Regions from separate parts of the Streptomyces sp. NPDC005955 genome, predicted to be linked through region 2. Evidence: predicted binding sites of a transcription regulator. Region 2 holds the regulator's gene; the other holds the start of a gene.
The links. The regulator HspR, encoded in region 2, represses chaperone genes until heat shock. The targets are predictions, from matches to a motif close to TTGAGNNNNNNNNNCTCAA.

Region 1: the regulator HspR is predicted to act here: its motif matches at 1,189-1,207, upstream of lon (endopeptidase La).

The regions. Positions count from the first base shown of each region.
Region 1 covers NZ_JBIAIF010000001.1:78,857-82,261, reverse strand. The annotation lists gene ACFYOU_RS00290 (response regulator transcription factor) at 1-200, opposite strand, end outside; gene ACFYOU_RS00285 (spermidine synthase) at 311-1,033, opposite strand; gene lon (endopeptidase La) at 1,230-3,405, shown strand, end outside.
Region 2 covers NZ_JBIAIF010000006.1:194,058-197,462, reverse strand. The annotation lists gene ACFYOU_RS17240 (helix-turn-helix transcriptional regulator) at 1-170, shown strand, start outside; gene ACFYOU_RS17235 (LuxR C-terminal-related transcriptional regulator) at 228-1,205, opposite strand; gene ACFYOU_RS17230 (heat shock protein transcriptional repressor HspR) at 1,724-2,173, opposite strand; gene dnaJ (molecular chaperone DnaJ) at 2,188-3,381, opposite strand.

The DNA.
Region 1 (3,405 bases), on a different contig from region 2:
AACAGGTCGGGCTGCCACGCCTGGGTGGTCTCCACGGCGGTCGGGCCGTCGCCCGCGGTCTGCACGACGAACCCCTCGGCCCGGAGCCGGGCGGCGATCGCCTCCACGATCGTCGCGTCGTCCTCCACCACGAGCACGCGCCGCTGGGCGCCGGGCGCCGCCGGGGCGCTGCCGTGTTGGGTGGTGTGTGTCTGCTCCATCGCCCGCCCCTGACTGCTGTTCGGAATCCGTGGGGTGATCCCATGGCTGTGCCCGGCACCGGAGTGATCCACGCGCCGGTTGCAGACTAAAGGCACGGAACGTGATCAGGCTATCCAGCTCGGACCGCGAGGTGGACGACGTCCGGAACGCCCCGGGCGACCGGGATTTCATGGGTACGGACCCCTTGGAACCCTGAATTCCGCAATGCCCCTTCGAAATCGGCGGAGGGCTGCGCCGACCACACGGCGAGCACCCCGCCGGGGGCCAGCCGCTCGCGGCACCGGGCGATGCCCTCGGGGGTGTAGAGCCCGCCGTTGTCGTCGGTGACCGTCCAGTCGGGCCCGTTGTCGATGTCGAGGCAGAGTGCGTCGTAGGTGCTGCCGCCGGTGCTCAGGTGCGCCAGCAGATCGGTGTGCAGGACCTCGGTGCGGGGGTCGGCGAGGGCGTCGCGGGACAGCGCGGACAGGGGGGCGCCGGGGCGGTGCCAGTCGATGATCGCGGCCTCGCGCTCCACCACGGTGATCCGGCCCCAGTGCGGCTGGGCGGCGGCCCGCACCAGGCTGAAGCCGACGCCCAGGCCCCCGATCAGGAGACGGGGGCGCGCCGCGGGGTCACGGTCGGTGAGCGCGGCGGCGGCCAGGTCCACCAGGAGGCGTTCCGAGCGGCCGTCGGAGGTGTCCATCAGGAAGCAGCCGTTGGCGATGATCTGGAGCAGGCGGCCGTGGCGGCGCAGCACCACCTCGCCGTGCGGTCCGGTCCTTCGGTCGAGCACTTCCGGTGCGGTGTCGGGGGCGGGAGCGACTGCGGGGACGGTGCTCTGCTGGGGCGGCATGGGGGTCATTGTGGCGCGGTGGGGTCCGCCCGCGCCGGGGAATTCCCGGGGGCGGCGGACCGCGGACACGGCCCGGAGGCGCGGGTGGCGGGTGCCGCCCGACCGCTCCGCTCTGGGCGAACGAACGACCGGGAACAATCGAGCGGCCCCGTGCATTGAGTCGACATAGCTCAACTTGAATGCCGAAGGGGAGATCATGGCTGCTGAGTCCGTTGGTTCCAAGAGCACCGTGCTGTCGCTGCCCGTGCTGCCCCTCGACGACGAGGTCGTGCTGCCCGGCATGGTGGTTCCGCTGGACCTGAACGACCCCGACGTACGCGCCGCGGTGGAGGCCGCCCAGGCCGCCGCCCGCTCCGCACCGGGCAAACCACGGGTCCTGCTGGTCCCCAGGATCGACGGCACCTACGCCGGCACCGGAGTGCTGGGCACCGTGGAGCAGGTCGGCCGGCTCGCCGACGGCGACCCCGGGGCGCTGATCCGCGGCCGCGAACGGGTCCGCATCGGCGCCGGAACCACCGGACCGGGCGCCGCCCTGTGGGTGGAGGGCACCCTCGTCGAGGAGCACGTGCCCGACCCGCTGCCCGGCGCCGTCGCCGAACTCGTCACGGAGTACAAGGCCCTCGCCACCAGTTGGCTGCGCAAGCGCGGCGCCTGGCAGGTCGTGGACCGCGTCCAGCAGATCGAGGAGGTGTCCCCGCTCGCGGACAACTCCGGCTACTCACCGTTCCTCACCCTCCAGCAGAAGGTCGCCCTGCTGGAGACCGCCGACCCGGTGGCCCGCCTCAAGCTCGCCACCGAACAGCTCCGTGAACACCTCGCCGAACAGGACGTCGCCGAGTCCATCGCCAAGGACGTCCAGGAGGGCGTCGACAAGCAGCAGCGCGAGTTCCTGCTCCGCCGCCAGCTCGACGCGGTCCGCAAGGAACTGCGCGAACTGAACGGCGACGGGGACGGCGAGGACGAGTCCGACGACTACCGGGCCCGCGTCGAAGCCGCCGACCTGCCCCAGAAGGTCCGTGAGGCCGCGCTCAAGGAGGTCGACAAGCTGGAGCGGTCCAGTGAACAGTCCCCTGAGGGCGGCTGGATCCGCACCTGGCTGGACACCGTCCTGGAACTGCCGTGGCACGAGCGCACCGAGGACCAGTACGACATCGAGGGCGCCCGGGCCGTGCTGGACGCCGAACACGCCGGCCTCGCCGACGTGAAGGAACGGATCACCGAGTACCTGGCGGTGCGCAAGCGGCGCGCCGACCGCGGCCTCGGGGTCGTCGGCGGACGGCGCGGCGGCGCGGTGCTGGCCCTGGTGGGTCCCCCCGGCGTCGGCAAGACCTCGCTCGGCGAGTCCGTCGCGCACGCCATGGGCCGCTCCTTCGTCCGGGTCGCCCTCGGCGGCGTCCGCGACGAGGCGGAGATCCGCGGCCACCGGCGCACCTACGTCGGGGCCCTGCCCGGACGCATCGTGCGCGCCATCAAGGAGGCCGGGTCGATGAACCCGGTGGTGCTGCTCGACGAGATCGACAAGGTCGGCTCCGACTTCCGGGGCGACCCGGCGGCGGCCCTGCTGGAGGTCCTGGACCCGGCGCAGAACCACACCTTCCGGGACCACTACCTGGAGGTGGAGCTCGACCTCAGCGACGTGGTCTTCCTGGCCACCGCGAACGTCCTGGAGGCCATCCCCGAGGCGCTGCTCGACCGGATGGAACTGGTCAGGCTCGACGGCTACACCGAGGACGAGAAGGTCGTCATCGCCCGGGACCACCTGCTGCCGCGCCAACTGGAGCGGGCGGGCCTGGACCCCGAGGAGGTCACCCTGGACGAGGGCGCGCTGCGCAAGCTCGCGGGCGAGTACACCCGGGAAGCGGGCGTACGGACCCTGGAGCGGGCCATCGCCCGACTGCTGCGCAAGGTCGCCGCACAGCACGAGCTGGGCGAGCGCGCGCTGCCGTTCACCGTCACCGACGGGGAACTGCGCGGGCTCATCGGACGCCCGCACCACGTGCCCGAGTCCGCCCAGGACCCGGCCGAGCGCCGGACCTCCGTCCCCGGGGTGGCGACCGGGCTCGCGGTGACCGGGGCCGGTGGTGACGTCCTCTACGTGGAGGCGTCGCTCGCCGACCCGGAGACGGGCGCGGCGGGGCTGACCCTGACCGGTCAGCTCGGTGACGTGATGAAGGAGTCGGCGCAGATCGCGCTGAGCTTCCTGCGCTCGCGGGGCGCCGAACTGGAACTGCCGGTCGGCGACCTGAAGGACCGGGGCGTGCACATCCACTTCCCGGCGGGCGCGGTCCCCAAGGACGGTCCGAGCGCGGGCGTCACCATGACGACCGCCCTGGCCTCGCTGCTCAGCGGGCGCCCGGTGCGCACGGACGTGG
Region 2 (3,405 bases):
AACTCCTGGTCGAGGGGTACGTGGACGAGGCCATCGCACGGCGCCTCGGCATGAACGTCCGCACCTGCCGCGCCCACATCGCCAAGCTCGCCTCCGCGCTCGGCAGCGGCAGCCGGGCCCAGCTCGGCTATCTGATCTCCCGGTCGGGCATGTTGGAGCACGACCAGTGACGGACCGCCCGACCGGTCACCCCCGCACCCGCACCCGCACCCGCACCCGACGGTCCGTCACGGCGTGGGCGGACGCGGCGGGGTGTCCAGGCCGGCCTGCGCGATCCGCACCCCGAGCTGGGCACGACTGGCGGCGCCCAACTCCTCGGCCAGCTTGCGGATGTGGTGGCGGGCCGTCCGCACGTTGATGCCGAGGCGCTGCGCTATCTCCGCATCGGTGTGCCCCTCGGCGAGCAGCGCCGCGATGGCCCATTCCCGACGGGTGATGCCGGTGACCCCGGAGCCGGAGGGCAGCGGCTCCACCAGCGGGTGCCCCAGCCGCCAGAACCGCTCGAAGACGATCGCGAGGAACCCCACCAGACCGGGGTGGCGCAACTCCAGGGCGACCGTCCGGTCTTCGGTGGCCGGCACGAACGCGACCTTCCGGTCGAAGATCAGCAGCCGTTCGAAGACCTCGTCCAGGGTGCGCACCTCGGCGGCGCCGCCGACCCGCTCCACGTACTCGAAGAGGCCCTGCCCGTGCCGCGCGGCATGGGTGTACAGGGTCCGCATGCGCACCCCGCGCTGCGCCATGTCCAGCGCCAGCGGCAGGGCGTCGTTCAACACGTTCTCGCGGCGCACCCCGCCCGGCTGGACGGCCAGGTGCTCGACGACGCACCCGTCGGACGCCTCGGCGATGGCGTCCCGGATGCGGGGCTTGCTCTCCAGCACCCGGATGCCGTGCCCCGCCGAGGGCAGGTCAGGACCGGCGCCCGTGTACCGCTCGGCGAGCAGGGACACCGCGGTCGCCCGCGCATGGCTCTGCGCCAACTCGTCCCGCAGGCCGCGGGTCAGCCGGGCGATCACCTCGCCCGGCGACTCGGGCACCAGCCACGCCGCGTCGTCCGGGTCCGAGTACAGCAGGCCCAGCGTGACCAGGCAGGGCGCCCCGGCCGCCGCGGTCCGCTCGATGCGTCCGCCCTTGAGGGCGGCCCCGTACACGCGCTCACCCTCCTCACAGAGCTGATCCACTCCGTGCGTGTGCGCCTCAGCCATGTCCCCGCCCCCACCTAAGGAGTAGCTTTCCTGCCGATTCATCCGCTTCTTCCCCCTTGCGTCCCCCCTCCTCTTGGCGCAGTGCAACAAGATGACGGTGGTGTCACCGTCCCGTGACCGGCAAAGTGGGTGCACGGGGCGAGGGGAGGGGAATTCTTAGTCGCCCCCGGGTTGTCCCGAGTCGGCCAATCCCCCTGGCCGACCCGGGGCGCCCGCACCCGGGCGCCCTCGACCCGACGCTCCGACCGACGACGGTCGGCCCGAGCGACTCCGTGGACCACGCGGGGAGCCGTTGATCCGGCAGACGCGCCGCCCACCGGCCGTAGCCCCGACCTTCCCATGGATCACCTGAGTCCGAGCGAGTACGTCAAGACTCGCACACCTCACTGACAGTCACACCCGGGTTATCCACAGGGGGGTTCACCGGGGTGTGCCGTCCGGCTCGTCCGGACACGGCCGAGGGGCCGGAAGGTTCGCCTTCCGGCCCCTCGGCCGCGTGCGTGCACGGAACCGGACGCTCAGTCCTGCCGCTTGGGACGCCACACGACCAGCGCACTGGTCTGCTGGACCTCCTGGTAGGGCACGAGGTCCCGCCGGTACGAGGCGTGGACGGCCGCCTCCCGCTGCTGGATGGCCGCCGCAGCGCCCTCCACCGCGTCCTGGAGTTCCGCGACCCGCGCCGTGAGCGCGGCCACCTGGCCCTCCAGCTCGATGATCCGCTTGATCCCGGCGAGGTTGATGCCCTCGGTCTGCGACAACTGCTGCACCTGACGGAGCAGTTCGATGTCCCGGGCCGAATACCGCCGGCCGCGGCCGGCGGTCCGGTCCGGAGAGACCAGGCCGAGCCGGTCGTACTGCCGCAGGGTCTGCGGGTGCAGCCCGCTGAGCTGGGCCGCCACCGAGATCACGTACACCGGCGTCTCGTCGGTCAGCTGGTAGGGGTTGCGGCGCCGACCGCCCGTGCCCATCCCGTCCATGGCGTTCATGCTCCCTTCGCGGCCTCGAACAGCTCCGCCCGCGGATCGACGTCCGCAGTGGCCTCCCGGTACGCCTCCAGGGCGTCCCGGGCCTTGCCGGTCACGTCCTTGGGCACCGCGACCTCCACCGTCACCAGCAGATCGCCGCGGGTGCCGTCCTTGCGGACCGCGCCCTTGCCCCGGGCCCGCATCGTACGGCCGTTGGGGACGCCCGGCGGCAACTTCAGCGTCACCGCGGGACCGCCCAGCGTCGGCACCTTCACCTCGCCGCCGAGGGCCGCCTCCGCGAAGCTGACGGGCACCGTGACGGTGAGGTTGTCGCCCTTGCGGCCGAACACGGGGTGCGTGCCGACGTGCACGACGACGTACAGGTCACCGGCCGGGCCGCCGCGTTCGCCCGGGGCGCCCTTGCCGCGCAGCCGGATGCGCTGCCCGTCCGAGACGCCCGCGGGGATGCGGACCTGCATGGTCCGCGAGGACTTGGCCCGCCCGGACCCCTTGCACACCTCGCAGGGGGTCTCCGCGATCAGTCCGCGGCCCTTGCAGTCCACGCACGGATCGGTGAGCGAGAAGCCGCCCCCGCCGCCCCGGGACACCTGCCCGGTGCCGACGCAGGTCGGGCACACCCGCGGGGTGCCGTTCTTGTCGCCGGTGCCCGAACACGCCTTGCAGGGCGCCTGCGAGGACATCCGCAGCGGAACCGTCGCACCGTCCACCGCCTCGGTGAAGCTCAGCGTGACCTCGGACTCGATGTCCTGGCCGCGCCGCGGCTGCACCCGGCTCCCGGTGGTGGTGCCGCCCCGGTTGAACAACCCGCCGAAGACGTCACCGATGCCGCCGCCGAAACCACCGGCCGCCGTACCGCCGCCGGGACCGCCACCGCCGCCGCCGAAGAGGTCACCCAGGTCGAAGTTGAACGAGCCGCCGCCACCCGCCCCGGGGCCGGGGCGGAAGCCACCGTTCCCGAAGAGGGTGCGCGCCTCGTCGTACTCCTTGCGCTTCTTCGGGTCACCGAGGACGTCGTTCGCCTCGGAGATCTCCTTGAAGCGCTCCTCCGCCTTGGCGTTGCCCTTGTTGGCGTCCGGGTGGAACTCGCGGGCGAGCTTCCGGTACGCCTTCTTGATCTCGGCCTCGGTGGCGTCCTTCGGGACGCCGAGGACCTTGTAGTAGTCCTTCTCGATGAAGTCCTTGGTACTCATCCTCGACGTCCCTCCTCTCCGTGC